One region of the Corynebacterium yudongzhengii genome, then DNA from elsewhere that is predicted to be linked to it. Evidence: predicted binding sites of a transcription regulator. Region 1 holds the regulator's gene; each other region holds the start of a gene.
What was found. Region 1 encodes LexA, which represses DNA repair genes until DNA is damaged. Its sites were predicted from a motif close to CGAACANNTGTTCG; they were not measured.
Positions count from the first base shown of each region.

Region 2: C3B44_RS01480 (DUF222 domain-containing protein) is a predicted target of LexA. The motif match lies at 3,352-3,365, and genes of this name have one in related genera.
Region 3: C3B44_RS08790 (HNH endonuclease signature motif containing protein) is a predicted target of LexA. The motif match lies at 5,877-5,890, and genes of this name have one in related genera.

Region 1 is NZ_CP026947.1:1,023,780-1,033,745, reverse strand. It holds partial or broken gene C3B44_RS04755 (IS256 family transposase) at 674-2,025, opposite strand; gene nrdR (transcriptional regulator NrdR) at 2,472-2,930, opposite strand; gene lexA (transcriptional repressor LexA) at 3,540-4,235, shown strand; gene C3B44_RS04740 (DeoR/GlpR family DNA-binding transcription regulator) at 4,362-5,141, shown strand; gene ptsP (phosphoenolpyruvate--protein phosphotransferase) at 5,128-6,801, opposite strand; gene C3B44_RS04730 (1-phosphofructokinase family hexose kinase) at 6,957-7,970, shown strand; gene C3B44_RS04725 (PTS fructose transporter subunit IIABC) at 7,919-9,907, shown strand; gene C3B44_RS04720 (HPr family phosphocarrier protein) at 9,958-9,966, shown strand, end outside.
Region 2 is NZ_CP026947.1:310,855-320,820, reverse strand. It holds gene C3B44_RS01490 (beta-phosphoglucomutase family hydrolase) at 1-1,931, shown strand, start outside; gene C3B44_RS01485 (HNH endonuclease signature motif containing protein) at 1,990-2,511, opposite strand; gene C3B44_RS01480 (DUF222 domain-containing protein) at 2,571-3,329, opposite strand; gene ccsB (c-type cytochrome biogenesis protein CcsB) at 4,106-5,128, opposite strand; gene C3B44_RS01470 (cytochrome c biogenesis protein ResB) at 5,184-6,800, opposite strand; gene C3B44_RS01465 (cytochrome c biogenesis CcdA family protein) at 6,874-7,713, opposite strand; gene C3B44_RS01460 (TlpA family protein disulfide reductase) at 7,713-8,318, opposite strand; gene C3B44_RS01455 (histidine phosphatase family protein) at 8,320-8,928, opposite strand; gene hemL (glutamate-1-semialdehyde 2,1-aminomutase) at 8,944-9,966, opposite strand, start outside.
Region 3 is NZ_CP026947.1:1,885,199-1,895,164, forward strand. It holds gene C3B44_RS08760 (ABC transporter permease) at 1-193, shown strand, start outside; gene C3B44_RS08765 (ATP-binding cassette domain-containing protein) at 186-1,613, shown strand; gene C3B44_RS08770 (NAD(P)H-dependent flavin oxidoreductase) at 1,808-2,890, shown strand; partial or broken gene C3B44_RS08775 (FAD/NAD(P)-binding protein) at 2,993-3,325, shown strand; gene C3B44_RS08780 (hypothetical protein) at 3,329-3,553, shown strand; gene C3B44_RS11800 (hypothetical protein) at 3,556-3,714, shown strand; gene C3B44_RS11805 (carboxymuconolactone decarboxylase family protein) at 3,732-3,962, shown strand; gene C3B44_RS08790 (HNH endonuclease signature motif containing protein) at 4,188-5,651, opposite strand; partial or broken gene C3B44_RS08795 (IS256 family transposase) at 6,355-7,706, opposite strand; gene C3B44_RS08800 (hypothetical protein) at 8,310-8,822, opposite strand; gene C3B44_RS11685 (hypothetical protein) at 8,825-8,965, opposite strand; gene C3B44_RS08805 (aldose epimerase family protein) at 9,028-9,786, shown strand; gene C3B44_RS08810 (YeeE/YedE thiosulfate transporter family protein) at 9,783-9,966, opposite strand, start outside.

The DNA of each region.
Region 1 (9,966 bases):
GCGCGCCGCGATTACGCACGTGCGTAAAAATCTGAGGCCTGGGGTGACAATGTGTCCCGTGCACCTATGAGTTCGCCGAGATCCATCGATTCCCCATTACGCACGTGCGTAATGCCCGGAGTTTACGAACGGAGTCGACAAACCGCGGGCCAACAGCCTCGCCCCCACACTTTCCCCGTGTGGGATCCTCGCCTCGATTACGCACGTGCGTAAAAGGCAAAGGCCCAAGGCGACAATGTGTCTCGTATACCTATGAGTTCGCCGGGATCCATCGATTTCCGATTACGCACGTGCGTAAACCCCGTCCGCACTATGCCGCGGCATAGTGAGCCCGCGACTGTTTCCACTCGCGAGGTCGCTGCGTTGGCCCTGTTATGAACGAAGAGCGAGGGAGCTCGGCCTCGATTACGCACGTGCGTAAAAACCAGAGGACCAAGGTGACAATGTGTCTCGTCTACCTATGAGTTCGCCGGGATTCATCGATTCCCCATTACGCACGTGCGTAAAAATCAGACGCCTGAGGTGAAACTGTTTTGCCTACACACTTATTGGACTCGGAATCCAACGACTTCTTAGACCCGGAATCCAGCAACTTAGTGGACTGAGGTGAAAATGTGACTCCCGGAGTCTAACTCCGGTGAGAGCGTCCGATAGTTTGTGTGCGGGGGGTGGTTTACAGGTAGTCCGCGAATCGGTCTGGGTATGCCACAGCTAGTTGGTTGATGGCTTGTTTCCAGCCATTGGCCTTCGCTCCTTGAACATACCCGTTGCACTCAACGGCACGCTTGGCTTGCTTCGCGCGTTTGGCAACGCGTTAGTCTTCGATGGTGCACATCATCAACCAAAGCGTCTTCAGTGCTGCTGTATCGTTCGGGAACTGGCCCCGGTTTCGGGTAGCTTTACGCAGCTCAGCATTGAGTGACTCGATTGAATTCGTGGTGTATATCACCTTGCGCGCCGCTGGCGGGAACTGCAGAAACCCCACGAACCGTTCCCACGCATCACGCCAGATATTCACCGACTGCGGGTACTTCTGGCCAAGCTCAGAGGTTTCGAACGCATCTAAGCTGGCACGGGCGGTATCTTCGTTTACGGCCGTCTAGATCGCACGTAGCGCACTGGAGACGGGTTTTCGGTCCTGATAGGACACCCACCTATTCGCCGCCCGGATCAGGTGCACGATGCAGGTTTGTACCATCGAATGTGGCCAGGTTGCCTCCACAAGCTTCCGGTAGACCTTTAAGACCATCACAGCAGACGATGAAGACATCCTGGACGCCACGGTTGGCCAGATCTGCGCACACAGATGCCCAAAAGGCGGCACCTTCATTATCAGCAATCCACAAGCCCAGGATGTGCTTGATACCGTCTATGTCGATGCCCACCGCCATGTAGCACGCCTTGTTGACTACACGGTGGCCATCGCGGATCTTCACGCGTAGCGCATCAAAAAAGATTACTGGGTAGAACTCGTCGAGTTGACGGTTCTGCCAGATCATCACCTCGTCTAAGACTGCATCGGTAATCGTGCTGATCGTATCCGGGCTCATATCCACCCCCAGGGTGGAGCCAAGATGGTGCTGAATATCACGCACTGTCATCCCACCGGCGTACAGCGAGATGATCATGTCATCGAGCTCTGTCAGCCGGCGTGAGCCCTTGGGCACCATCTGGGCAGTAAACGTGCCGGAACGATCCCTGGGCACGATCCCTTCCAACGCGCCGTGCCCAGAATTGACGGTCTTGGTCTACGACCCGTTGCGGTGGTTACTACCCTGTGTTGGTTCAACCTGGGCCTTCATCGTCCGGTCGGAATGACCGTAGCCCAAATGGGCATCCATTTCCGCCTGCAAAACCAGCGTTAATCGATGCCTGCAACAGGGCTTTGACCAGGTCGCTGGCGTTATCGGTGGACGTCGACAACTCGCCAATCAGCTTGGCGAGCTCAGGATTTTCCATCAGCTTCTCGCTGATCTCGTTGACCTTGTCCTGGTCATGGTTTTTCTTCGTTGTCACCGTTGTCATTATCGGTGAAACTCCTTCTGGATCAGAGCCTCACACACAAATTTCCTGACACCCTCACTCCGTCGGTTTTAGGCGGGCCCGCACGACTGGAGCTCCGCTCGCCGCCGCTCCTCAAATTTGCCCCGACCAATTACGCACGTGCGTAACGCCCGGAGTTTAAGAACCAAGAGCCGGCGATCCACAGACCGTCGAACACCCCCGTCTGGGCCCCTAAACAAAACTACGCACGTGCGTAAAACTCGGACAAACTATGCCACGGCATAGTCCAGCGTCCCGCACGGATCCACCCGCAGAGCCACCCCTGAAAACTCCTCTCACCTTTACGCACGTGCGTAAAAATCAGGGGCCAAGGTAAAAATGTGCCCCAGGTGGCCCAGGCCAATCGGCCTTTCAGTCATCCCCCATTACGCACGTGCGTAATCCCAACGGATAACCCGCCACAACCTTTACACCTGACTTCGGTTGCGGCGACGCATCAAGCGGATCTCGGATTCGAAGTCTTCCGCGCTTTCGAAAGACTTGTACACAGAGGCGAAGCGCAAGTAGGCGACTTCGTCGAGTTCGAGGAGGGGCTCCAGCACAGCGAGGCCAATGTCGTTGGCGTCGACTTGGGAGCTTCCCTGGCCGCGCACGGTCTCCTCAACCTCCTGGGCGAGTTTCTTCAGCGCGTCATCGGGCACATCTCGGCCCTGGCACGCGCGGCGCACGCCCATAATCAGCTTTTCGCGGCTAAAGGGTTCGGTGATGCCATTACGCTTCACTACGAGCAGCACGGCCTTCTCTATCGTGGTGAAACGGCCGTGGCAGCTGCTACATTCCCGGCGCCGGCGAGTGGAGGTGCCGGCATCGATCACACGGGAATCAATGACCCGGGACTGTTCGTTATGGCAGAAAGGGCAGTACACGGCGAACAGCCTCCTCGGTATCGGTCACTCACATGGTGCGATACCTGAGTTTAGTGCCCACTGACCGCAATCAAGGTCTCGGCCGTCTGCTGGGACACCGGCGCCTCCCCCTGCTGGAAACCGAGAACAGAGCCGACCACCAGTACAAATCCACAAACGGTGCCGAGCAGCATTCCGCGACCAATTTCGCGCCGTTGTTCGAAGCGATCCCGCTCTGCGACCTGCGAAGGCGACTGGGCGGTAACCTGCGGGTTTGCCAGTCTCCTACTCAGTGTCCGAACATGTCGTCCACGGCTGGGGACAGCCGCGGTAACGTCCGCATCCCACACCGAGGCAGAGGCTGCCGGAGAGGGACACACAGTACGGGTACGATACGCCGTGGTCTGGGAGTTCATGGTTCTCGCCTTTCCTTTCGTTGTGGTTCGCCGGCAGACTATCGAAGCCAGCGGACACCACATTCATCAATGCGATTGTATGTTCGATTATCGTTTACACGTTCGAAAGATAGCAGGCGTTCGAAAATCTGTCCACACTTGGCCACAATGTCTCGAACATAAAGGCGGTTTCGTGATAGACAGTAGGTAACGATCCCAGCGACGAGGAGTCCAAATGGCTGCATCCAAGAAGAGCCGCCCCCAGCGCGGCAAACCAGACATGTCCACCCTTTCGCCCCGCCAGCGCCGCATCCTGGAGGTCATCCAGGACGCGGTGGTGCTGCGCGGCTACGCCCCCAGCATCCGAGAGATCGGCGACGCCGCCGGCCTCACCTCCACCTCCTCGGTGGCCTACCAGCTCAACGAGCTCGAGAAGAAAGGCTTTTTGCGGCGCGACCCCAACAAGCCACGCGCCGTCGATATCCGGCACCTAAGCGATGAACGCGAGGCGCCGGCGTCGAAGCCCGCGACCGCCCCGAACGGTGAGCAGGCCTCCGCGCCGAGCTACATCCCCGTCGTTGGCCGTATCGCGGCCGGCTCGCCGATCCTGGCCGAGCAAGAAGTGGACAGCTACTTCCCCATGCCGCAGGAGATCGTCGGTGACGGCGAGCTCTACATGCTCAAGGTCATTGGGGACTCGATGAAGCTCGCCGGCATCATGGACGGTGACTGGGTGGTCGTTCGCGCCCAGCCGGTAGCGGAGGAAGGCGAGTTCGTCGCCGCGATGCTCGATGGCGAAGCCACCGTTAAGGAGCTCCACCGCGACTCCACGGGCGTGTGGCTTCTGCCCCACAATGACGAGTTCGATCCGATCCCGGGCGACGAGGCCGAGATCCTCGGCAAGGTGGTGTCGGTCTTCCGCCGGCTCTAAGCCGGCTCTAAGAACGTCCTCTAAAGCCACACGTTTCCTGGCTGATCGGGGGTAATCGGACACCCCCACTGCCCGATTTCGTGCACACTGGGTCTAGTCCCACAGATCCTAACGAAAGAGGGTGACATGTACGCAGAGGAACGTCGCCGGCAGATCGCTTCGCTGACCGCCGTCGAAGGTCGCGTCAACGTCACTGACCTCGCCGATCGTTTCGACGTCACGGCGGAGACCATCCGACGTGACCTCGCCGTGCTCGACCGCGAGGGAGTTGTCCACCGCGTCCACGGCGGAGCGGTGGCCAGTCAGTCTTTCCAGACCACTGAGTCCTCCCTCGATACCCGCTCGCGCTCGGCGCAGGCGGCGAAGCTCGCCATCGCCCGCGCGGCCACCGAGTACCTCCCCGAGGCAGACGGCGCCCTGTTCTTAGACGCCGGCACCACTATCAACGCGTTCGCGGAGCTCATCGCCGAGCGCGCCCAGCGGGCCCGCTGGTCAATCGTGACCAACTCGCTGCCGGCCGCGCTCAAACTGGCCTCCCACAACGCCCCTGACGTGCAACTGCTCGGGGGTACCGTGCGCGCCATCACCCAGGCCGTCGTCGGGGCCACCGCGCTGCGCACCCTGGCGCTGATGCGCGCTGACGTCGCGTTCATCGGCACCAACGCCCTCACGCTGGATCATGGCCTGTCCACCGCGGACTCCCAGGAGGCCGCCGTGAAATCCGCCATGGTCACCAACGCGCACAAGGTCGTGGTGTTGTGCGACTCGACGAAGCTCGGCAACGACTTTCTGGTGAGCTTCGCCGATACTAACGACATCGACGTCGTGATCACCGACGACCGGGCGCCAGAGTCCTTCGTCGCGGCCCTGCGTGACCGCGAGGTCGACGTCGTTATCGCCCGATAGCCGCCAGCGCCTGCTCGCGGGACTCCGTAGCCCCCGCCGCCGACAGGGCGGCCTCGGCCATCGCGCGGCAGTCGTCGAGATCCAACTCAGCCAGCTGGGCGCCGACCGCCGGCAGCGCATTCGCCGCCGCCGACAGCGACGAGACCCCCAGGCCCGTGAGCACGCACGCCAGCCACGGATCGGCGGCGGCTTCGCCACAGACGCCGACGGGGACGTCGTGACGCTTGCCCGCCTCGCAGGTCATCTGAATCAGGCGCAACACCGCCGGCTGCCACGGGTCAGTGAGGTAGGCCAGCTGTGGCGAGAGCCGGTCCGCGGCCATCGCGTACTGGGTCAGATCGTTCGTCCCGATCGAGACGAAGTCCAGCTCCGGCATGATCGTATCCGCCAGCAGCGCGGCGGCGGGAACCTCGATCATCGCGCCGGCGGTCAGGCCTCGCTCGCGGCAGAGCCCGGCGAACCAGGTCGCCTCCTTGCGGGTGGCGACCATCGGCGCCATCACCCACGTCTGCGCCCCCTCGGGGCGGCTCTCGGCGGCCTGGGCGATCGCGTCGAGCTGCCGCGTCATCAGGCCCTCGTTGTTGCGGGCGATGCGCAAACCGCGCACACCCAACGCCGGGTTTTCCTCCTCCTGCAGCGTGGCATAGGCGATCGGCTTGTCCGAGCCCGCGTCAAGCGTACGCACGACCACCTTGCGGTCACCGAAAGCCTCAAAGACCTGCCGGTAGATCTCCGCCTGCTCGTCGACCGCCGGCTCCTTCGCCGCCGAGAGGAAGTTCAGCTCGGTGCGATAGAGACCCACCCCCTCGGCCTGACTCTTGGCGGAGGCGCGGGCCGCCTTCGGATCCGCGACGTTGGCCAGCAGCTGCATCCGGTGTCCGTCGCGGGTGGCGGCCGGACCCTCCCACTGCGCGATAAGCTTCTCGCGCTCGGCGGATTCCGCCACCGCGGCGCGGGCCTTAGCTTCGTCGACGTCACGGGAGATGGTGCCGGAGGCGCCGTCGACTAGGACCTTCTCCCCGCTCGGGATGTCGCGCAGGCTGGTGCCGGTGGCCACGACGCAGGGCACGCCGAGTTGCCGGGCGATGATCGCGGTGTGGCTGGTGGGCCCACCCAGCTCGGTAACCAGTGCGGTGAAGATCTCGGTATCCAAGCCCGCGGTGTCGGCCGGGGCGAGGTCGTCGGCAAAGAGCACGCTGGGCTCGTGGGCATTGGGCAGGCCGGGTTCTTCTTCCCCACGGAGCTCAGCGATGACGCGGTCGCGCACGTCCTTCAAGTCAGTCGTGCGCTCGAGCATGAGGCCGCCAGCCTTTTCGAACATGTCGATGAACTTGTCAGTCGCGTTGACCACGGCGAACTCCGCGCGCTGCAGCGAGCGGACGTTCTTCTTCACCGCCTTGCGCCAGCCGCGGTCGCGCACCATGCCGACGGTGGCCTTCAGGACTTCACCAGCCTCCCCGACCGCCTCCTGTGCCCGGGCTCCGAGGCGCTCGGCCACGGTGTCGGCGGCCTTTTCGAAGCGGGCGTATTCGGCGTCGATGGCATCCTCGGCAATGGGCTCGCCCGCCTCCGGGAGCTCGGGGCGCGGGCGGACCCAGACCGCAGGTGCGTAGGCGACTCCCGGCACCACGCCGGTGCCCTGAATGCTGTCGTTGGTCACGGTGTGCCTTTCTGTCGCGGTACACAGATTCTCTCTGCCCCAGTCTACCCAGCAAACAGAATCAAAACCGTTCGGACATTTCCGGCATTGACATTCGGACATAAAACCACAATGATGGGAAGTGAGACCCACTACATAACGCACGGAGGCGTCCCGTGATTCTCACACTGACCCCCAACCCCAGCATCGACGTGACGCTGGACATGTCGACCACACTCGTCCCCGGCGAGGTCCACCGCGCCGAGGCCGTCAGCCGCACCGCCGGCGGCAAAGGCATCAACGTCGCCCACGCCCTCCACCTCACCGGGCGTAAAACCACAGCACTGTTTCCCGCGGCGATCGACGATCCCTTCCTCACCCTTACCGCCGAGACCGGGCTGCACCACGACGTGGTCACCACCACCGATCGGGTGCGCACCAACTTCACCGTCACGGAGGCCGGCGGGCGCACCACCAAGATCAACGGGCCCGGCGCGCACTTAAGCACGCAGGAGTTCCAGGCACTCATGGATCTCACCACCCAGCACGCCGACAAGGCAGACATGGTGGTGCTCGCCGGTTCCCTCCCGCCGGGCGTGCCTGCGGATTTCTACGTCGACCTGCTGAAGACCTTGCGTGAGCAAAACCCCGAGCTGCCGGTGGCTATCGACACCTCGGATGAGCCGATCCGCGTACTCGCTAAGAACCTCGCCGAGTCCGCGCCCACGGTGATCAAGCCGAACGGCTACGAGCTCGGCCAGCTACTCGGCATCGACGGCGCCGAGCTGGAGCGCTCCGCGGACGCCGGCGACTACACCCCCGTGGCCCAGGCCGCCCGCGAGCTGGTGGCCCGGGGTATCGACGACGTCGTGGTCACCCTCGGCGCGGCAGGCGCGGTGCTGGCCACCGCCGCGGGTATCTGGCAGGCGTCTGCCCCGGCGACCACGGTGCGCTCGACGGTCGGCGCGGGTGACGCTTCGCTCGCCGGCTACCTCATGGGGCGTGCCGACGGCGACCAGCCCCCCGAGCGCCTGCGCCGCGCCGTCGCGTACGGCACCGCCGCGGCCGGACTGCCCGGCACCACGACTCCCCGACCGAGTGACGTAGACCTGATTTCTCCGAAAGTAACGGAACTGATATGTCTGACAAGATTCTCACCGAGGACCTCGTCGTCCTCGACGCTGATTTAGGGCACACAACCGACGAGGTCATCTCGTCGCTCGCCCAGGTGGTCGCCGACGCCGGCCGCTCTGACGACCCCGAGGCGCTCGCCGCGGCCGCCCAGGCCCGCGAGGCCTCCGCCGGCACGGGGGTGCCGGGGAAAGTCGCGATCCCGCATTGTCGGAGCGCGGCCGTCGATAAGCCCACACTGGCGTTCGCACGCCTCAGCCGCGGCGTCGATTTCTCCGGCCCCGATGGCGACGCCGAGCTGGTCTTTCTCATCGCTGCCCCGGAAGGTGGCGGCAAGGCCCACCTCAAGATCCTCTCGAAGCTGGCACGGGCGCTGGTCAAGGGGGATTTCCTCGAGAAGCTGCGGGCGGCGAGTACCCCGGGTGCTATCGTCGCCGCCGTCGACGAGGTGCTCGGCGCCACGAAGGCCACCAAGGCCACAGCCGCTCAGCCCGCCGTGAGCGCGCCGGAGAAGAAGACCGTCGTCGCCGTCACCGCGTGTGCGACGGGTATCGCGCACACCTACATGTCGGCCGACGCGCTGACGCAGGAGGCCGACAAGCGCGAGGACATCGACTTCTTCGTCGAGCCGCAGGGCTCCTCGGGCGGCGAGCCGCTGGCTAAGGAGGTCATCGAGCGCGCCGACGCCGTGATCTTCGCCGTGGATGTGGCGGTGCGGAACAAGGAGCGTTTCGTCGGCAAGCCGGTGGTGCAAGCCCCCGTCAATCGCGGCATCAACGCGCCCGGCGCACTTCTCGACGAAGCCCTCGCCGCCGCCGACAACCCGGACGCCCCGCGGGTGACCGTAAGCCGCACCGAGCAGGCGGAATCGGGTGGCGGGGCGCAGCACGAGAGCTGGCCGAAGCGCATCCAGCAGGCCGTGATGACGGGTGTGTCCTACATGATCCCGTTCGTCGCCGCCGGTGGCCTGCTGCAGGCGTTCGGCTTTTTGGTCGGCGGCTACGAGGTGGCCGACGAGTGGGAGCAGGCCGCGACGTCGTTCTCCCTAGATAACTTCCCGCTGCATCTCGGCGCGGTGTTGTTCGCGACCGGCCAGCTGGCCATGCAGTTCATCGTGCCGGCGCTCTCGGGTTATATCGCGTTCTCCCTGGCGGGCAGACCCGGCATCGCGCCGGGCTTCGTCGGTGGCGCGGTGGCCGTGTTCGTCGGCGCCGGGTTCATCGGTGGCCTGGTCACCGGCATCATCGCCGGGTTGGTGGCCTACTGGATCGGCAACTGGCGCGTCCCCCGGATCGTGGGCTCGCTCATGCCGGTGGTCATCATCCCGTTGCTGACCTCCCTGATCGTGGGCCTAGTCATGTTTTTGTTGCTGGGCCGCCCGCTCGAGGCACTTATGACCGGGCTCACCGACTGGTTGAACTCCATGACGGGCACCTCCGCGGTGCTTCTGGGCATCATCGTGGGGTTGATGATGTGCTTCGACCTCGGCGGGCCGGTCAACAAGGCCGCCTACCTCTTCGCCACCGCCGGCCTGTCCACCGGCGACGAGGCCTCCATGATGATCATGGCCGCGGTGATGGCCGCCGGCATGGTGCCGCCGATCGCGCTGTCGCTGGCGACCTTTGTGCGCCGGCACCTGTTTACCCCGGCGGAGCAGGAAAACGGCAAGTCAGCGTGGCTGCTGGGCCTCTCGTTCATCTCCGAAGGCGCGATTCCTTTCGCCGCGGCCGATCCCTTCCGCGTCATCCCGTCGATGATGGCCGGGGGCGCAGTCACCGGCGCGCTGTCCATGGCCCTCGAGGTGGGCTCGCGCGCCCCGCACGGCGGTGTGTTCGTGCTCTTCGCCATCAACCCCTGGTGGGGCTTCCTGCTGGCAGTCGCCGCGGGCGCGGTGGTCTCCGCCGTCGTGGTGGTTCTGCTCAAGCAGTTCTGGCCGCAGAAGGTGGAAACGCCGGCGGAGGCACTCGATAGTGACGCCGCCCCGGCGCATGCTTAGAATTGTTCCGGAACACAACTCCGCACGTCCATTAGAAAGGACTTTTCCTCATGGCTTCC
Region 2 (9,966 bases), 710 kb from region 1:
TCGCCCCGGAGAACTGGCAGGGCGAGGTGTCGGTGCGCTCGGCGATTAACGGGGCCGTCGAAAACCGCAATGTCGCCGACGACCGCGCGCTGACCACCCGGCATTTGACTCGGGCGCAGGGTAGGCACGTCGATAAGCACACCACCCTTGTGAACACCCGCACCAACCAGTCCGACATCGCCATCAGCATCGCCGCGCGCACCGACGGGCTCGGCGAGGGCACGCCGTTTTCCGAGGGCGAGCTCCATGGCCATGACTACACGGCCGCGGTGTATCCGCATGAGCCGGTGTCGATCGAGAAGATCGCCGCGGTGTTCTCCTCGCGTGATCGGGCGCAGTCGACCCCGGAGCTGCAGGTGTGCTGGGAGCTCGAGCAGCTCGGCGAGTTCGCGGCGCTCAAGCGTCAGCACTCGCTCATGTGGTCGGCGATCTGGCAGGTCTATGACACCTCGCTGCCCGCGGGGCGTACCGACGCGCTCGCGCTACGGGTGAACTCCTTCCACATTCTGCAGTCGATCGTGAAGGTGGATTCCGGCATGGACGCCGGCCTGCCCGCCCGCGGGCTGACCGCCGAGGGCTATCGCGGGCACATCTTCTGGGACGAGCAGTTCGTCTACCCGCTGCTGACCTCCCGGCGCCCCGAGCTCACCCGCGCGCTGCTGCGCTACCGCCACCGCCGCCTGCCTATGGCCCGCGCGCTTGCCTCCGAGCTGGGCTTTCGTGGGGCGATCTTCCCGTGGCAGTCGGGCTCGTCGGGATGCGAAGAGACCCCGCCGGTGCTGTATAACCCGCGGATGGACGCCTGGATGCCGGATAACTCGCACCACCAGCGCCACGTGGGCCTCGAGGTCGCACTGAGCGTGTGGCGCTATTTCCAGTTCACGCACGACGGGATTTTCATGCGTGATGTCGGTGCCGAGCTCATCCTCGACGCCGCGCGCGGGTATGCCTCGATGGCCACGTATGACGCGGCGACTGGGCGGTACTCGGTGCACCACACGATGGGGCCGGATGAGTTCCACGATGGCTACCCTTCGGCACCCGGTGAGGGTCTGACCGATAACGCGTATAACAACGTGCTCGCCTCGTGGGTGATGACGAAGGCGCTGGAGATCTACGACTACCTCGACGACGTCGACGCCGCCGTGCTGCGCGCTCATTTGAACCTCACCGACGAGGATCTGCGCCGGCTTGACGACGTCTCCCGCAACCTGCGCCTCGTCTTCCACGACGACGGCGTGCTCAGCCAGTTCGACGGCTACGAGGACCTTGAAGAGTTCGACTGGGAAGGCTACCGCGAGAAGTACGGCAACATCGGCCGGCTCGATCTGATCCTGGCCGCCGAGGGGGATTCGCCGAACAACTACAAGGTCTCGAAGCAGGCCGATGTAGCGATGCTCTTCTACGTCTTCGCACCCGACGAGCTCGCCGACATCCTGGACCACATGGGATACTCGCTCGACGAGGGTGCCATCCAGCGCACGATCAGCTACTACCGCGAGCGCACCTCGGATGGCTCGATGCTCAGCCAGATCGTCTACGCGTGGGCGATCAACGGCTACTCGCCGAACGAGGCGTGGCCGCTGTACCAGCAGGCACTCGAGGCGGACATCGACAACGAGGCCGGCTCCTCGACCGCCGAGGGCATCCACACCGGCGTGATGGCCGGCACCGTCGACTACGTGCAGCGCTGCCTCGCCGGCATGAGCGTGCGCGGGCGGGTGCTGCGTCTGCGTCCGGCGCTTCCCGACGCCGTCGACAACGTGGCTTTTCGCATCTACTACCGCGGTTGCCCGGTGCAGGTGAAGGCCGCCCACGAGCGGGTCGAGGTGCGCGTGGAAGACGACGCCAAAAACCCTGTGACCGTGGAGGTCAACGGGGATCGCCGGAAGCTCTTTCCCGGTGATCACGTGGAGTTTGCGGTTGCGTAGCAGTTGGCGATGGAAGGCGGCTGCCACGAGCGGCTCCCGCCTCAGCAGCGCTTTAGTTTTAACTGAGTGCGGGTAGTGCGTCGTCATCGAAGCTGTCTATTTCTTCCGGAAGCTCGATTGGCACGAATGAGGCATCTTCAATACGCATCGGCAAACTTCGATTATCTGAGGCAAACCGCAACCCAGCAGGAAACTCGAAATTAATCCGGCCAGGCCGCTTGTGATCAATCTCCACTGTGACGATGCCCAAAGTAATCAACGCGTGACAAGCCGAACAGACCGGGATCAAGTTCCACACCGCCGTCTTCCCACCATCACAATGCGCCTTGATGTGATGAAACTGAATAAACCGCGAATGATTACAGCCCGGCATCGCACACTGGTAGTTCCACAACGCAATCAACACCTGCGCCTGCGCATCAGTAACCAAACGCTGCGGCTTCGACACCATTATGTGCACCCCGCGATTATCCAGCAGATGCACACGTACGTCCCCGTTCAAGATTTCAGCCACCAAATCCGCCGAAGCCGCCCGGGGAATCGCCGGCAACACGGCCCTGCCCTCCTCGTTGACGATCATATTGACCTGAGTACCCGGGCTGCGTAGACGGTTCACCGGCTGACACCGGGTCATATTGATCATCGACATAACGAGGCAAACAGCTTATGTCGCATCGGAACCCCGTAACCGGTAGCATCCCGCGGATCGAGCGGCTTCCCCTCGTCATCAACCATCGGAGAAGAAACCAGTTCAGCCGGGGTTTTCACCGGCTCTCCAGTAGCTTTCTCCAGCTCCCGATCCAACGCTTCGGGGTCCTGCAGAACAGCGGGATCCATTTTCCGTATATCCCGGTAGTTGGCTAACTCTGCGATCTTCAACGCTGCCAGGAAACCAGCAGCCGTTGCCGGGGACATATGAGCGCTCATCTTCGCCCACCCAGTCTCATCATCAATATCAATACGCAGGGTTTCCTGCCTCAGCGTCTCGTCGCGTTCCCGGGTGCCAGCCAGTGCTTGACGTACCTCGGTCAGGGTCATCGAGGTGGCCATCTCATGCAGCCGGTAGGCGTTTTCTGGGCTGAGGTGTCTGCTGATTAAGCGCACCATGGAGTAGCTGATCTCACCGTGTAGGAAGGCATCAGCAATCTCGGGGTAGTTCTGCATGATGGTGCCGATGCGAAGGTATTCATAGGCGGTGGATTCTGCGATTTGAAGGTGGCGAACCATCCAAACAACGGTCGATGGTGCCCCGTGTGCGCGGGCAAGGTTGCGGTGGTGAAAGCTAGCCAGGCTCATGATGAGCAGGGCTTTGTAGATGGTGGCCTGTTTATTGGAATGCTCCAGTGTCTGCACTAGAGCTTGATCGTCCATGTCTGCTATGGCCTCGGTGGTGTACATGGTTTATCCCCCGGTAGTTGTTCGATCACCTGTTCTAAACTTAGCATGCGCATCCACTACCCACAAGAGTGGTGTCCAAGTTTTTTAATCCCGTTTGGCCTGCGACTTTGTTTTATGCCATGGCATAAAACAAGACTACGGAAGGTCAGACAATTCCCGCGCGTACAGCCAGGTGTTCGATATTATCTACCGGACTTGAGGGAAAGGGTGCCCCTGCGGCGACGTAGTGGCCCGGCTGTGGTGGGGTTGGTTTTATGCCGTGGCATAATCCACGCCTTCGCCCCGGCCAAAACCAAGGCCGCGCACCCCGCGCTGCGCCGCAAGCCCGTTACCGAATTGCGCCCCAGATCAGCCAAGTGAAGCGCACGCGGGCAGTAGCGGCGGACTTATTTTTATGCCGCGGCATAGTCGCTGACGAACATGACTTACGCCATGTAGTCAGGTTTTTGTCCGGTAACGAATCCAGACTGCGCGTTAGTAACAGCGTTAGCGACAGCCCTCTCCCCTTGCCGGCATCAGAAAATACGCACCCTTGGAGTCGGTTTTGGAGTCGGCTGACTCGGCATAGCTTCGCAATCAGGCCGCAAAGAAGACCCGCCAGACTATGCCACGGCATAATCCGAGCAGCCCTTTACCCGGCCACGGCCATGCCAAGCCCACACGTGACATATACCGCACGTGCGTCAAACACTCATCGCAGCACCCGGCCCGCGGAGCAGGGTGGAAAACCAAACGAGGTAACCCGACAGCTCCCGGCTCCCCCCAAGCCCCTCGCGCTAGTTCAGTCCCGCGTAAGAGTGCAGGCCGGAGACCACCAGGTTGATGAAGAAGAGGTTGAAGATCATCGTCGCCAACGCGACGATGTTGATGATCGCGGCCTTCCAGTTCTTCCAGCCGGCGGTTGCGCGGGCATGCAGGTAGGCGGCGTAAAGCACCCAGGTAATGAAGGAGACGGTCTCCTTCGGGTCCCAGCCCCAGAAGCGCCCCCAGGCAGCTTCGGCCCACACGGCGCCGAGGATGATGCCGAGGCCGAAGGTCGGCAGAGTGATGATGGCGCTGCGGTAGGCCAGGGCGTCGAGCTTGCGGGCGGTCGGCAGGGGCTTGGCCAGTGCGCCGAAGAAGCCCTTCTCCTTGCCCGGCGCCTGCCAGATGCGCAGCAGGTATAGCAGCGAGGCCACGCCAGAGACGATGCCGATGGAGGCGCCGATCGAGACCGTCGAGACGTGGATGGGCAGCCAGTTGGACTGCAGCGCCGGGACGACGGGCGCGGACTCGGCGTAGAGCTCGGTGCCGCCGTAGAACAGCAGCGCGAGCATCGGGGTGAGTATCCACGGCCACAGCGGGCGCCAGGACTTGCGGGTCAGGGCGGCGGCGACGATGACGAACACGCCGAGGGTGATCGTCAGGACGTATTCATAGAGGTTGCCGAGCGGAAACCGGCCGGTGGCCAGGCCCCGCAGGATGACGGCGGCGGCGTGGAAGACGATGGCCAGCCAGATCAAGGCCTGGGTCATGCCGCTGGCTTTGTCGGCGCCCTTTTCACGCTTGTGCAGTTCGTCGATATCAGACAGCGTCTCGGCGTCGGTGCTACCGGTATCGGTTACATCACCGCTGCCGCCGACGGAGACGAGTTCCCGGTCCTGCGCCTTGTTCTTGGCGGCGAGGCGGCGGCGGACGTCGACGACCGCCTGCATGCGCCCGTAGTACCAGAGGGAGACGAACAGGGCGACCGTGTAAATCACGAACGCCGACTGAAACGCCAGATCCGAGTAGTTTGAAAGCGTCTGATCGACCTGCATGGATGTTACGCTACCCCACCCGTCACGCAGTTACCAACGGATGGCGGGTAGCTTTTCAACCTTTCGATTGATGGTGGATGATGTCTTCGTCGACGAGGCTGTCCTCTTCGACCTCGTCGGGATCCTCGAGTTCGAGGATGTCGCGGGCGATCTCGTCGAACTCTGCGCCCCAGCCGGCGCGGTCGGTACGCGCCAGCCCGCCCATCTCGACGTGGGTGGATTTCCCGTCGTCGGCGGGCCGCAGGCGGATCCAGATGCGCCGACGGCGGATCATCAGGGAACCGACCAGAGAGCCGAGCATGATCACCGCGGAGACGAGCACCCAGATCTGGAAGGGATCGCGCGAGATCTGGAAGTTGGCGAATTCGGCGGCTCCGTCGAAGGTGATTTCGGTGCCGTCGTCAAGCGTCACCGACTCCCCCTGTTCGAGGTTGACGCGCTCTACCCGCTGCAGCTGCCCGGTGTGCACGAGGCTGGAGTCGAGCTCCCAGATCGACTGCGCGCGCCCGGTATCGAGGCCGGCGTCGCCGCGGTAGATATCGATCGCCACGGCGGGATCGCGCATCTCCGGGAAGGCGGAGGTGAGCAGTTCGTTGTTCTCGCCGTCCCACTGCGCGGTCGGGGCGAACAGGCCCTGCAGCGCGATCTGGTTCTGGCGGCGCTCGTAGAGATCCGGATACATCCCGGCGGGCGGGTCGAAGCGTATCGCGCCCGAGGACAGGAAGAAGGTGGGGTCGGTCGGCTCCCACTGCATCATCTGGGTGCGCTCTTCGCCGTTCGGGAAGGTGACGGTGAACTGCGGGGCGAAGCCGTGGCCCTGCAGGTAAACCCGGTCGCCGGCGACGCGCAGCGGGTGGTTGACCTGCAGCTGGTAGTCCTCCCAGGTCTCCGGGTCGCTCAAGATGTCCTCGCCGACGGCATAGGAGATATCGGAGGTAAACATCTCGGCCTGGCCGTTGGGCAGGTAGTCGGCGTGGAAGTTGTGGGTGATGAAGCAGAAGGGGGTGAGGCCGGTGCCGTCGAAAAGCGGCCCGGCGCGGAAGGAGTCGAAGTTCGACGTCGAGGTGTTGCAGAACTCCGTCGACTGCTCTACGGGCACGGCCATGGGCGCCTGGGAATTGGTGACCACGATGCGCTGTCCCTCGTAGTAGACCATGCGCCCGGCAGCCATGGTGATGAGCAGCGCCACGATCGCGATGTGGAAGATGAGGTTCGCCAGCTCGCGGCTGAACCCGCGCTCGGCGGAGAGGGAAAACGCCCCGGCACGGTCATCGGCGGCGTCGTATTCATTGACGCGCCACTTGCGCAGGTTGCGCCGGGAGGCGGCCTGCACCTCGTCGAAAGGCTTATCGACGACACCACTCGTATTCAACGGCAGGCGGTGCAAGTACTTCGGTGCGCGGGTCGGCGGGGTGCGGAACGCGCGCCAGTGGTCGATGGAGCGCGGGATGATGCAGCCGACGAGCGAGATCATCAGCAGCACGTAAATGGCGGCGAACCACGGGGATTCGAAGACGTCGAAAAGCATCAGCTGGTCGTAGATTTCGGCGATCCGACCGTTGGTGGCGATGTACTCGTTGACGTTGGACTCGTTGAGGCTGCGCTGCGGCAGCAGGGCGCCGGGGATGGCGGCGAGCGCCAGGATGAACAGCAGTACCAAGGCTGTGCGCATGCTGGTCAGCCAGCGCCAGCCCCTTTTCAACCAGGTGACGATACTTTGCACGAAACCTTTTTCTTTCCACAAATCAGATCAAGGTGGCACCGTACTCGACGGTCCACTGCCGGGTAAAGGCGATGAAGTAGTTCCACGCCCCGGAGACCAACAGCACGCCGACGATCACCATGAGCACGCCGCCGATGATCTGGATCGTCCGGGAGTGCCGGCGCAAGAAGTCGACGGCGTTCATCGCCTTCGCCGAGCCGAGCGCGAGCAGCAGAAACGGCAGGCCGAGACCTAAGCAATAGCCGATGATCAACAGCACGCCGCGCAGCGCGGTCATCCCCTCGGTGCCGGCGGAGACCGAGATGATCGCCGCGAGGGTGGGACCCAGACACGGCGTCCAGCCGAGGGCGAAGACCCCGCCGAGCAGGGGCGCGCCGACCCAGTTAGTCCAGCGTTTCGGCTGGATGCGGGTATCGCGCTGCAGCGCCGGGATGAAGCCCATGAACACCAGGCCCATGACGATGGTGATGACACCGCCGAGGCGCATGAGCAGATCGGCGTTGAGCGTCAGCGCCGAAATCAGCCCGAACACGCTCACCGTCGCGAGCACGAACACCACGGTAAAGCCGAGGATGAACAAGCCCACGGCGGCGACGACGCGGGTTTTTCGCGTGCGGGTGATCACGACGCCGTGGCGAGCGTCGTGACGCGTCTCCCCGCCGACGAGGCCGGCGAGATAGGAGAGGTATCCGGGGACCAGCGGCACCACGCACGGCGAGGCGAAGGAGACGAGCCCCGCCGCCGCCGCGGCGAGCAGGCCGAGGACGAGTGGGCCGGCGGCGGCGGTTTCCGCGAAGGTCTGCCCGATCGAGGCCTGGGTCAGCGCGGCCTGGGCAAAGAGAAGCGAGGTCGCATCGGCCACTACGCGCTGGCCTCCTGTTCCAGTTCGCGGGTGACCTCCAGGATGTCCTGGTCGGTGACCTCGCGGAGGAAGACCGCCGCGGGGCGGTGCTCTTGGTCGAGGATCACCGTCGTCGGGATCACCGAGCTGGGCACGCCACCGAGCGCGGCGGCGTACTTAAACGGCGGGTCGTACACGCTCGGGTAGGTCACCCCGTTGTCGACGACGAAGTCCTGCGCCGCCTCGCGCTGGTAGTCACGCACGTTGATGCCGAAGACGGTACCGGTGCCGTTGTCCTGCAGCTCCTCGTGGGCGCGCTGGAGGTCGTCGACCTCCGCGCGGCAGGGGGCACACCACTGGCCCCAGGCGTTGAGGACGACGATCTCGCCCTCGAAGTCCGCCAGGCCGATCTTCTCGCCCTCGTTCATGAGGTCGGGGCCGGAAAACTGCGCGACCGGCTCGCGTTCCTCCTCGGGGTAGAAGATGGCGGTCTCCCCGCCCGGGGAGTGGAACTCGAAGGTGCCACCCACGGCGACGGCCGATTGGGCCGACTCAGAACTCTGGCACGCACTGAGCGCCATGGACGCGGCGATGATCACCGCGGCGCATACGGTCAGAGCACGCATGTTAAATATCCCTTGCTGGTGTTGAGTAGATGAGATCGGTCAGCTGAGCGTTCTGGAAGACCAGGGAGCTCACGCTCGCCAGGTCGCACTGGCGCGCCGCCGGGTTATGCGCCAGCTTCTGCCCGCGCGCCGCGCGCTGGACGGTCACGATGGGCAGCTGGTGGGTGACCAGGATGGCCTCGTGGCCTTCCGCTTCACGACGAGCCCGCTCCACCGCCCGCTGCATCCTCTCCAGGATCTCGGCATAGGGCTCACCCCAGCTGGGCTTGGTGGGATCCACCATCAAAGGCCAGCGGATCGGGTTCCACAGCTGGGAGCGCCAGCCCTTGGTGCGCAGGCCCTCGAAGCGGTTGCCGGCTTCGAGCAGGTCCTCGTCGGTGCCGACCGGCAGGTCCAGCAGGTCCGCGAAGGGGCGGGCGGTCTCCTGGGCGCGCTGCAGCGGGCTGGCGGTGAGGGTGACAACGTCGTGGCCCTTGAAAGAGTGGGCGGTACGCGCCGCCTGGCTGTGGCCGCGGGAGGTCAGCCCGTAGCCGGGCATGCGTCCGTACAGGATGCGGCGGGGGTTATCGACCTCGCCGTGGCGGACGAGGTGCACGATCGTGGTGCTCATCTACTTCGCTTTCGGTTAGTTCTCGTCGCGGGCCTGGGCGGCGGCCTTCGCCGCGGGCGCCAAGGCGTTTTCGATGCGCTCGAAGTCCTCGTCGCCCAACGCGGTGGAGACGAACCAGGTCTCGAACACGCTCGGCGGGCCGTAGACGCCGTGGTCGAGCAGGGCGTGGAAAAACGCCGGGTAGCGGAAGGTCTCCGCCGCCGACATGTCGCTGAAGTTGCGGCCCTCGCCTTCAGCGAAGCGCACGGAGAGCATCGTCGAAGCACGCTGGATGTGATGCGCCACGCCCTCGCGCTGAAGGGCCTCGCTGATCAAGGTGGCCAGGCGGTCGGCGTTGGCGTGCAGGATGGGATAGACCGACTCATCGGCACCGCGCAGCGAGGCCAGGCCCGCCGCCATCGCCACCGGGTTACCGGAGAGCGTGCCGGCCTGGTAGACGGGGCCGTGAGGAGCCAGGTGGTCCATGATCTCGGCGCGGCCACCGAAGGCGGCGGCGGGCAGGCCGCCGGAGACGACCTTGCCGAAGGTGGTGATGTCGGCGGCGACCTCGTCGACGCCGAACCAGCCCTTATACGAGGTGCGGAAGCCGGTCATGACTTCGTCGAGGATGAGCAGGGCGCCGTTGTCGTGGGCGATCTGCTTCAGCGCGGCGTTGTAGCCCTCGCCGGGCGCGACGGTGCCCATGTTGCCGGCGGCGGCCTCGGCGATGATCGCGGCGATCTCGCCGTCGTTCTCGGCGAAGGCGCGGCGCACGGCCTCGAGGTCGTTGTAGGGCACGACGATGGTGTCGGCGGCCGACGCGCCGGTCACGCCCGGCGAGTCCGGCAGGCCGTAGGTGGCCACACCGGAGCCGGCCGAGGCCAGCAGCGCGTCGACATGCCCGTGGTAGCAGCCCTCGAACTTGATCACCTTCGACCGGCCCGTGTACCCGCGGGCCAGGCGCACGGCCGACATGGTGGCCTCGGTGCCGGAGTTGACCAGGCGCACCTTATCCACCGAGGTGCGCGCGATGATCTCCTCGGCAAGGGCGATCTCGCC
Region 3 (9,966 bases), 860 kb from region 1:
CGGCACCCCGCCGCCCGATCCCTCGTGGGGGCGGATGCTCCAGGCCTCCCAGGCCTACCTCGCCTCCGCGCCGCAGCTGGCGATCTACCCGGCGCTCGCCATCGCCATCACGGTGCTCGGTTTCAACCTGTTGGGCGACGGCCTGCGCGATGTCTTCGATCCCCGCACCGCCCGGAGGTCGCGTCGTGCTTAATGTCTCTGACCTGCGAATCTCCACCCGCGACGAAGAACTCGTGCGCGGCATCAGCTTCCAGCTTGAAGCCGGCGAGCGCCTGGGCATCATCGGCGAATCCGGCTCCGGCAAGACGCTGACGGCCCTGGCGCTGATGGGGCTTCTCGACGACCACCTGCACGCCTCCGGCACCATCACCTTCGACGGCACCGACCTGCAGGGCCTGAGCGATCGCCGCCTGCGCCGCATCCGCGGGAAGCACATCGCCATGATCTTCCAGGAACCGATGACGGCGCTCGATCCACTCATGCGCATCGGCCGCCAGATCGCTGAGGCCGCGGGCCGCTCGCGTGTCGATGAGCTCCTTAACGCCGTCCAGCTGCCCCCGGAGCTGGCGTCTCGCTACCCGCTTGAGCTCTCCGGTGGCCAGCGTCAGCGCGTGCTCATCGCGATGGCGATCGCCGGGGATCCCGACCTGCTCATCTGCGACGAGCCGACCACCGCCTTAGACGTCGACGTCCAGGACCAGATCCTAAGCCTGCTGGAAACGCTGGCGGATTCCCGGAAGATGGCGCTGCTGTTTGTCACCCACGACCTCGCGGTGATCTCGCGGATGTGCCCCGAGGTCGTGGTCATGCGTGACGGCGAGATCGTCGAGCGCGGGGCGACCAGAGAGGTGCTCTCGGCGCCGGCGCATGACTACACTGCGCGGCTCGTGGAGTCCTCGCAGCCGGGCCCGGCGGCGGTGGCGCGCCCGGTGGGTGAGCCGGTCGTCGAGATCTCGCAGCTCAAGCGCACCTACCGCGGGGTCCCGGCCGTCGACGGGGTGGATCTGCAGGTTCGTCGCGGCGAGAGGCTGGGCCTCGTCGGCGGATCGGGCTCGGGGAAAACGACGCTGCTTAGGCTCATCGCGGGTCTCGACGACCCCACCGACGGCACCGTGAACGTGCGCGGCGGGGTGCAGATGGTTTTCCAGGACCCCTACTCCTCCCTGAATCCGCGGCTGAGCATCGAGCGTTCGATCGCAGAGGCCTGCGACGGCGACCGCGACTGGGTCCGCGAAGTCATCACCGCCGTCGGCGGAACGCCCGACTGGCTGCAGCGCTTCCCTCACGAGTTCTCCGGCGGGCAGCGCCAGCGCATCTCGATCGCCCGCGCACTGGCCGCCCGGCCCGAGATTTTGCTTGCCGACGAGCCCGTTTCCGCCCTCGACGTCTCCGTGCGCGCCCAGGTGCTCGACGCGCTCAACGCGCTCGTCGACGACTACGGGCTCACCCTCATCTTCGTCACCCACGACCTCTCGGTGGTGCGCGAGGTGTGCCCGGAGATCGCTGTCATGCACGATGGCCAGCTGGTCGAACGCGGAGAGACCGCCGACGTGCTCGACCACCCGCAGCACGACTACACGCGTCGCCTGCGGGATGGAGTGTTGACGTTGTAGGGCTGTGGGGTGTTTTACGCACGTGCGTAAAGCAGGAGCGGCCGGCTTGAAGCTCCTAGTGGTCTTGCACCGCAGACGGAGTCGACTACGTACTGGAAGGCCTCCGCGCCGATCGCTTCGCCCAACTAGACTCTCGGTTTGAAGATGAAGCCGACACCCCATGCCCGAGATCCAGACACGCATAGGACAACATCATGAACTCCGAGGAACCTGTGCTGAGACTTGCGCGCCCCCTGGTGCTCGCACCGATGGCCGGAGGACCGTCAACACCGCGACTAGCCGCCGCCGTCGCAGAGACCGGCGCACTTCCGTTCCTGGCAGCCGGGTACTTGACCCCCGGCAAGCTCCGGGAGGACATCGAGGACTTCGAGAGCCGGACCTCGGCGCCCTTCGGCGTGAATCTCTTCACCCCGGACCCGAGCGGCCAGGACTGCGATCTCGACACCTATCAACGCTACCGGGACAAGGTCCTCGACGCTGCCAATGCCGACGAGGCACTGTTGCCGGAGGAACCGGTCTGGTCCGATGACGCCTTCGATGACAAGCTCGAGGTCGTCCTCGCCTCAACCGCGCGCTTCGTGTCCTTCACCTTCGGTCATCCCTCGCCATCGGTGATCGAGCGTATCCACGAGGCCGGAAAGCTCGTCGTGCTCTACGCGACGAGCCGCCCGGGCATCGACGCCATCGCAGCATCGCAAGCCGACGTGATCGGTATCCAGGGTCCGGAGGCTGGTGGCCACCGGGCCACTGTCGCTGGAATCGACGATGACTCCAACGAGTCGCTCGTCACGCTGATCGAGCACGCCTTGACTGTTTCCGATAACCCCGTGTTCGCCGGTGGCGGTGTTGCCACCGCTGCCGATGTACTTGCCCTGCTGCGCGCCGGAGCGACCGCCGTCCAGGTCGGCACCCTGTTCCTCGATGCCGACGAGGCAGGAACCAAAAAGACCCACCGTAGGGCACTTCATGAGCTCACCGACCGGAACACGGTTATCACGACGGCCTTCACCGGGCGACCAGCGCGTGCGATCGCGAACCGGTTCACCGACTCCCTGTCCGAGATCGCCCCGGGCTTCTACCCGCAGCTGCACTTCCTCACGTCCGCTCTGCGCAAGGACGCCGACGAGCACAACGATGCCGAGAACCTCAATCTCTGGGCCGGAACCGGCTTCACTCACGTGAACGCACAACCCGCCGCCAGCATCGTGCGCGGGCTTCTCCCATACACACCACCCGTGGAAGAGGTCGCCGCGGCCAAGGGTGGTTCCCGGCGGTAGTGCGTCGCGGTCGTTGACGCTGGACCGCGTGGGTTGGCTGTCATCGAGCGTCTCGTGTCCCTGGCCGCGGCCACCGGCAGGTAGTTCGATGTCGGCTGGTACGACGACACTGCGTTCGGGGCCGGACGGGTGTGGAGCCCGTACCAGACGACCGCGCTGCTGATGAACACTGTGTGCTCCCAGCTGTCCGCTTTTCCCGATACTTCGGCCGGGTTCGGGGAGGACTACGTGCACGGCCCGGCGTTCTATGACTGGCTCCAGACATCCGAGGCCGCGCACTGGCTCAAGGATGACCCTGTCCTCCAAGCCGAACGGGCCGATGTCGAGCCGAACACCTACACCTCCTGTGCCCTCTACGGTGCCTACCTGACCTGGTCCGCCGACCGTATTGTCAGCACTGCCGGACCAAACCTGCGGATCCGGCGTATCTCGTAGAGGGTGACCGCTCTTGAGCGCGACCGGGAGATCCGCCGGATCTCTACCAGCGACGACGCCCAGCGGGACTATGACTACGTCGCGCTCGCTGTGGGGCACTTGAAGGCCCGGCCAACTTCGAGGGAGAACCGGTGGTTGATGACGGCGGAGGACGCGAACTCCATCGCCCATACGATGCTCACAGGCGACAGCGACAACCCAGCGGCAACTCACCACGAAGGAAGCTAGCCATGACCACCGCAGAACGACCCGACGCCGACGCGATCCGGCGACAGGTGCTCGGCAACAACTACGTCAACACGAGCCTGAAAGGCTGGGCTCCTGCTGAGCCGGTGCTCGAACTGCTCGAGAACACTCCGTCGGGGTCCTCTGGCCCCGCGACGAGCTGACTCTGCGCGAACGAAGACTGATCACTGTGAGCATCCTCGCCGCTCTCGACCGCACACGCGAGTTGCGCACGCATATCCGCGGCGCCCGCCGCAACGGCTGCATGTTCGAAGAGATCGTCGAGGCGATCCTGCACGCCGGGGTCTACTCCGGTATGCCCGCCGCTGTCGCAGGCGCGAAAGTCGCCCAAGCGATCGCGCAGGAAAAGCAACAAGAAGCGGGACCCGACGATGCGACCGCGCGCGACTAACTTCGACGCGGGGAACGAATCTCACGTCATGGTCAACGGTCGCGCACGTGCTCACGGCACAGGTGACCGCTGTTCGATCTCTCGGAACGGCGGGGTTCGTTACGCATGTGCGTAATGAACCTGAGACTCGGGGGTTATCCCACACGCTGACCGCAGCCCCAGCCCTGCTACCGGATTACGCACGTGCGTAATGACCGAAGGTCCGGCCCCGGGAGGCCCTTGGGGTTAGTCCGCGTTGATGGTATCCGAATCATCGAAACTCAATGCCCCATCCTCCAACACCTCCACCACGGTCGGCACCTCCACCGGCTCATCCAAACACGACGCCTCCCCCAGCTGTTTCATCGGCAAACGACGCGCCTTCGAGGCATACACCTCACCCGTGCGATACCGAAACAACCACACACCAGAGCTTGCAGGCACAAGCTCCAACAACCCCGCCGTCACCAACGCGTGACAAAAACCACACAACGGTGCCATATTATCCGGTTTCGTCTTCCCATCCATCGACCACGGATGCACATGATGAAACTCCATAAACTGCGTATGGCGACACCCCGGAGCCGCACACTGCATCCCCCAGCGCACCAAAATCGCCAACGCCTGCGCATCGGAGACAAACCTGCGTTTCGTCGTCATCATCAACGGCACACCCTGGGTATCTAAGAAATGATCCCGCAACTCACCATTAATGACCTCCGCACTCAACGCCTTTTCACTAGGAACCGGAAGACCCGGCAAAATAGACTGCCCATCCTCGGTCTGAATCAAATGCACCTGAGTACCCGGGGCTCGACGCTTATTCACCGGCGAGGAGCGGGCAATATTGATTAACCCCAAAAGTGCGGGCAACAACTGCGAGGCACTCGTCCTGCCATACCCACTGACCGACGCTACCCGCCTTGTCTCTGAATCACCGTCACCATCAGCGCCGGCACCATCAGCGTCAACACCATCAGCGTCAGCGTCACCGGTGGCAGCACCAGAGGCCTCGCCCTTCTCACCGGCATCGTCGATGACCTCGGCAACCGGAACGGATTCTGCCCCGTCTTCGGCGGCGAGGGCTTCAGCTTCTGCTTTCGCTAACTCTTCACCCAAGCGTTCATCGTCGCTGAAGACTTCGGGGTCGATGTCATCGAGGTCGACGAGGTTGGCGAGTTCCCCGATTTTCAACGCCGCCATGAACTTCGCCCCCAACATCGGATCCAGATCACCGGAGAACCGGATACGCCCGTTGTGTTTATCAACCCATATCTTAAACGTATTTTTCCTAGGGGCATCGTTGTTCCGGTTGTCTCTTCGGGTCATGAGGATGCGTTCGAGTTCCCGGTAGGAATACTCCTCCGCCAACAAGAGCAACTCGATTTCGTTGTCTTTGTTCAAATAGCTGCTTAACAGGCGGACGGTGGAGTAGGTGATTTTGCCGTCTTCGAAGGATTTCGCCACATACGCGAACTCCAACAACAAGCGTGCGACTCTTAAGTAGTCGTAGGCGGTAGTCGGTGCGATATCAAGGGCACGTGTCATCCAGTCCGCGGTAGTCGGTGCCCCGGCTAGACGGGCAAGTTCGCGGGCATCAAAGACGGCGAGTGCGAGGAGGAATTGGGCTTTGTGGTGTTGCATCATGGCGTAGGCGGTGGTGATGCGGTCGAGGAGTTCGTCGTTGGTGAGGTTGGTGTGGTCGTCCATGAATAACCCCCGGTATTAGTTCATGTGTTCGATGTGGTTTGTACACTAGAATATGGGGTGGACACTGACCCCCGACGGGGGTAAAAGCCGGGGGTGGGAACGCCGGTAGAAAGGCTACTAGCAGTGTAAATACACTAGCCGTTCACGTGGATCCTCAACGTCCCGCGCTCGCACACAAGCCTCGAGGAGGCACCTTTAGGCCAGCGCAGTGCTCCTGAACACTTTCGAAAATGTAATCGGCACCCCGCATGTTGGTTCGGGGTAGGTGATAGCGGGTGTCCGTGTGGTGGGTGCTAGGGTTCCGGCTACCTGGTAGCACCCCTAACCCCTTCGCATCTCTGATGCGGAGATCCCAGGGTTCGGTGTTTCCTGTGTCGGCCATATGGAAGGGAATTCTTCTTCTTGGGTACACAGAGGCTCCGGCGATACGCCTGATTTCACGGTGTGTGACCCCGCGAAGTTTTTCTTACCGGAATGTGCCTGCTGGAGTGTTTCTCGCACCGAGGCGGTCAGCCGGAAAAGAATTGCCGGATCGCCGTCTTGGCCTACTGAGCTAGGTGAAGAAACACCATCTACGCGTCTATGCCGCGGCATAGTGCGGATGAGTGGTTTTACGCACGTGCGTAATCCGGATCCAATGGATCCCGGAGAACTCATAGGTTCGGTTATGAGAGCGTCCGATAGTTTGTGTGCGGGGGGTGGTTTACAGGTAGTCCGCGAATCGGTCTGGGTATGCCACAGCTAGTTGGTTGATGGCTTGTTTCCAGCCATTGGCCTTCGCTCCTTGAACATACCCGTTGCACTCAACGGCACGCTTGGCTTGCTTCGCGCGTTTGGCAACGCGTTAGTCTTCGATGGTGCACATCATCAACCAAAGCGTCTTCAGTGCTGCTGTATCGTTCGGGAACTGGCCCCGGTTTCGGGTAGCTTTACGCAGCTCAGCATTGAGTGACTCGATTGAATTCGTGGTGTATATCACCTTGCGCGCCGCTGGCGGGAACTGCAGAAACCCCACGAACCGTTCCCACGCATCACGCCAGATATTCACCGACTGCGGGTACTTCTGGCCAAGCTCAGAGGTTTCGAACGCATCTAAGCTGGCACGGGCGGTATCTTCGTTTACGGCCGTCTAGATCGCACGTAGCGCACTGGAGACGGGTTTTCGGTCCTGATAGGACACCCACCTATTCGCCGCCCGGATCAGGTGCACGATGCAGGTTTGTACCATCGAATGTGGCCAGGTTGCCTCCACAAGCTTCCGGTAGACCTTTAAGACCATCACAGCAGACGATGAAGACATCCTGGACGCCACGGTTGGCCAGATCTGCGCACACAGATGCCCAAAAGGCGGCACCTTCATTATCAGCAATCCACAAGCCCAGGATGTGCTTGATACCGTCTATGTCGATGCCCACCGCCATGTAGCACGCCTTGTTGACTACACGGTGGCCATCGCGGATCTTCACGCGTAGCGCATCAAAAAAGATTACTGGGTAGAACTCGTCGAGTTGACGGTTCTGCCAGATCATCACCTCGTCTAAGACTGCATCGGTAATCGTGCTGATCGTATCCGGGCTCATATCCACCCCCAGGGTGGAGCCAAGATGGTGCTGAATATCACGCACTGTCATCCCACCGGCGTACAGCGAGATGATCATGTCATCGAGCTCTGTCAGCCGGCGTGAGCCCTTGGGCACCATCTGGGCAGTAAACGTGCCGGAACGATCCCTGGGCACGATCCCTTCCAACGCGCCGTGCCCAGAATTGACGGTCTTGGTCTACGACCCGTTGCGGTGGTTACTACCCTGTGTTGGTTCAACCTGGGCCTTCATCGTCCGGTCGGAATGACCGTAGCCCAAATGGGCATCCATTTCCGCCTGCAAAACCAGCGTTAATCGATGCCTGCAACAGGGCTTTGACCAGGTCGCTGGCGTTATCGGTGGACGTCGACAACTCGCCAATCAGCTTGGCGAGCTCAGGATTTTCCATCAGCTTCTCGCTGATCTCGTTGACCTTGTCCTGGTCATGGTTTTTCTTCGTTGTCACCGTTGTCATTATCGGTGAAACTCCTTCTGGATCAGAGCCTCACACACAAATTTCCTGACACCCTCTCGGTTATCGGAGTCGCTCGGTCCTTCGACCCAACTGGGCCACCGCAACGACCCCGCAAGCAGAACAGTCCCAGATTCCCTATGCCGCCGCACAGTGCGGACCGGGATTTTTACGCACGTGCGTAATCGGAAATCTATGAATCCCGGGGCACTCATAGGTATACGAGCCACATTGTCACCTGAGGCCTCTACTTTTTACGCACGTGCGTAAAACAGGGTCGAACTCCCTCACCCTTCACCTTCACAAGGCCATCGCAACGACCCCCACAACCAGAACAGCCCTAGGCTCACTCTGCCGACACAAAGTACGGGCTGAAAGCTTTACGCACGTGTGTAATCGAAAATCAATGGAATCCGAAAAACTCATAGGCATGCGGGACACACCTTCGCCGTGCGGCGAGCACGGGCGCCACCGCACTCAGGGTGTGCTGAGGGGTGGGAATCTGCTGCACCCCGAGGCTGGGACGAGGCAGCCGGGTCCGGACGGCTGCTACTAAGCACCCGAAAATTACCCGGAAACCGCCGAAACCGTCTTGCCGGAGAAGCGCTACCCACAAACCGCATCCGGCAAGCGGTCCGCCTTTTCGACCCGGAAACGCCGCCCGGGGCCGAAGAGGAGGTCCACGCGCTCGCTTTCTTCCGCCCCGAGCTCCGCGAGCTGGCGGCGGATGGGGCCGAGGAGGACGTGGTCGTCGAAAAGCGTGAGTACCTGTCGGGTGCGCCCGCCCGTATCGAGTGAGGTCGATTGCCTGTAGGAGAGTTGGAAGACGTTGCCGAGTGCCATGGGCAGGTGGAGGGCGGCGCCGTCGAGAAGCTCTGTGGTCACCGTAACCGGCACCAGCCAGCTGCTGCCGCGGCGCTTTAGGGCCTTATCGGGAAACCAGGTTTCAGGGTCAGGATCGACGCGGGTGACATGCCCGTCGACGATGCGGAAGTCGCAGGTGGAGGCGATAAAACGGACGGCGGGAGAGGGGAACTCGGAGGTGTCAATAAGTGTTTGGATATCCGTCTCCCCTGCCTCACAGGAGGCGGCGAGGTAGTCGGCGATCGTGCCCGACACCGTCAGCTCCGGTAGATGCGGGGCAGAAGGTCGGGATCGGGCAGGTGTTCTTCCGGGACCTCGAATTGGCCGGCGAGCTCGGCCCAGAATGCGGCCTCTGCTGCGTCGGTGAACAGTGATTCGCGATGATCATGCCCAGCCATGACGGTCACTCTACTCTTCGCGGCCGAAGCGCGCTCACCGAAGTGGCCGTAAGCTGTGAGATATGACTGATGCCGAGAACAACAAGCTAACCATCACTGATCATGGCGCGACTCTGCTGAGCGCCGAGCACCCAAGCGGCGACCTCTTATTCGTCTCCTCGGCGGCCACGAACGTCACCGGCAAGGCCATCCGCGGCGGTGTCCCGATCATTTTTCCGGGCTTTGCCACGCTGCTCGGCGAGCCAAAGCACGGGTGGGCGCGAACGAGCGACTGGGAGATCGAGAAGGTTGCCGACGGCTTCCGTGCCTCCCTGGAAAACGACGGGCTGGTGCTCGGCCTCGATGCGATTCTCGTCGACAATGAGCTGAAAATGCGGCTGACCGCCGAAAACGCTCGGCCGGATTCGGCTCGGGTGCAGATCGGTTTCCACCCGTATTTCGCGGTGACGGACATTGTGGACGTCACGGTCGAGGGCTTAGGCGGCGCGACCGCGATCGACCGGAACACCGACGAAGAGTCCGAGACCGAAGATAAGTTCACCATCTCTGGTGAGCACGACAAGATCTACCAGACCACCGAGGCGGTGACGGTCACTGATTCCCAGCGCCGCCTGACGGTGCGCGCCGAGGGCCATGACTCCGTAGTCGTGTGGAACCCGGGCGAAAAGCTCGCCGACTCCTTCGCCGATCTGAACCCCAAGGAGTGGGCGAAGTTCATCTGCGTGGAGCCGGCGCTGCTGGGGCCGAGCCTCGAGGGGATCATGCTGTCCCCGGGCGAGATCAACACCCTCGAGATGACGGTCAGCGCGGAAGAGCTCTAAGCGTTCAGGCCGTTCTTCTTCACGGTGATCGACCAGCCGGCGGCTTCCTTCTGGTTGAACTCGGTCACCGAGTGCCCGGCGTCGGCCGCCCACTGCGGGATCGCCTCCGTGCCCTGGGTGCAGTCGAAGTCGATGACCATCTCGTCGCCATCATCCAGCGTGGCGATAGCATCCTTCGCC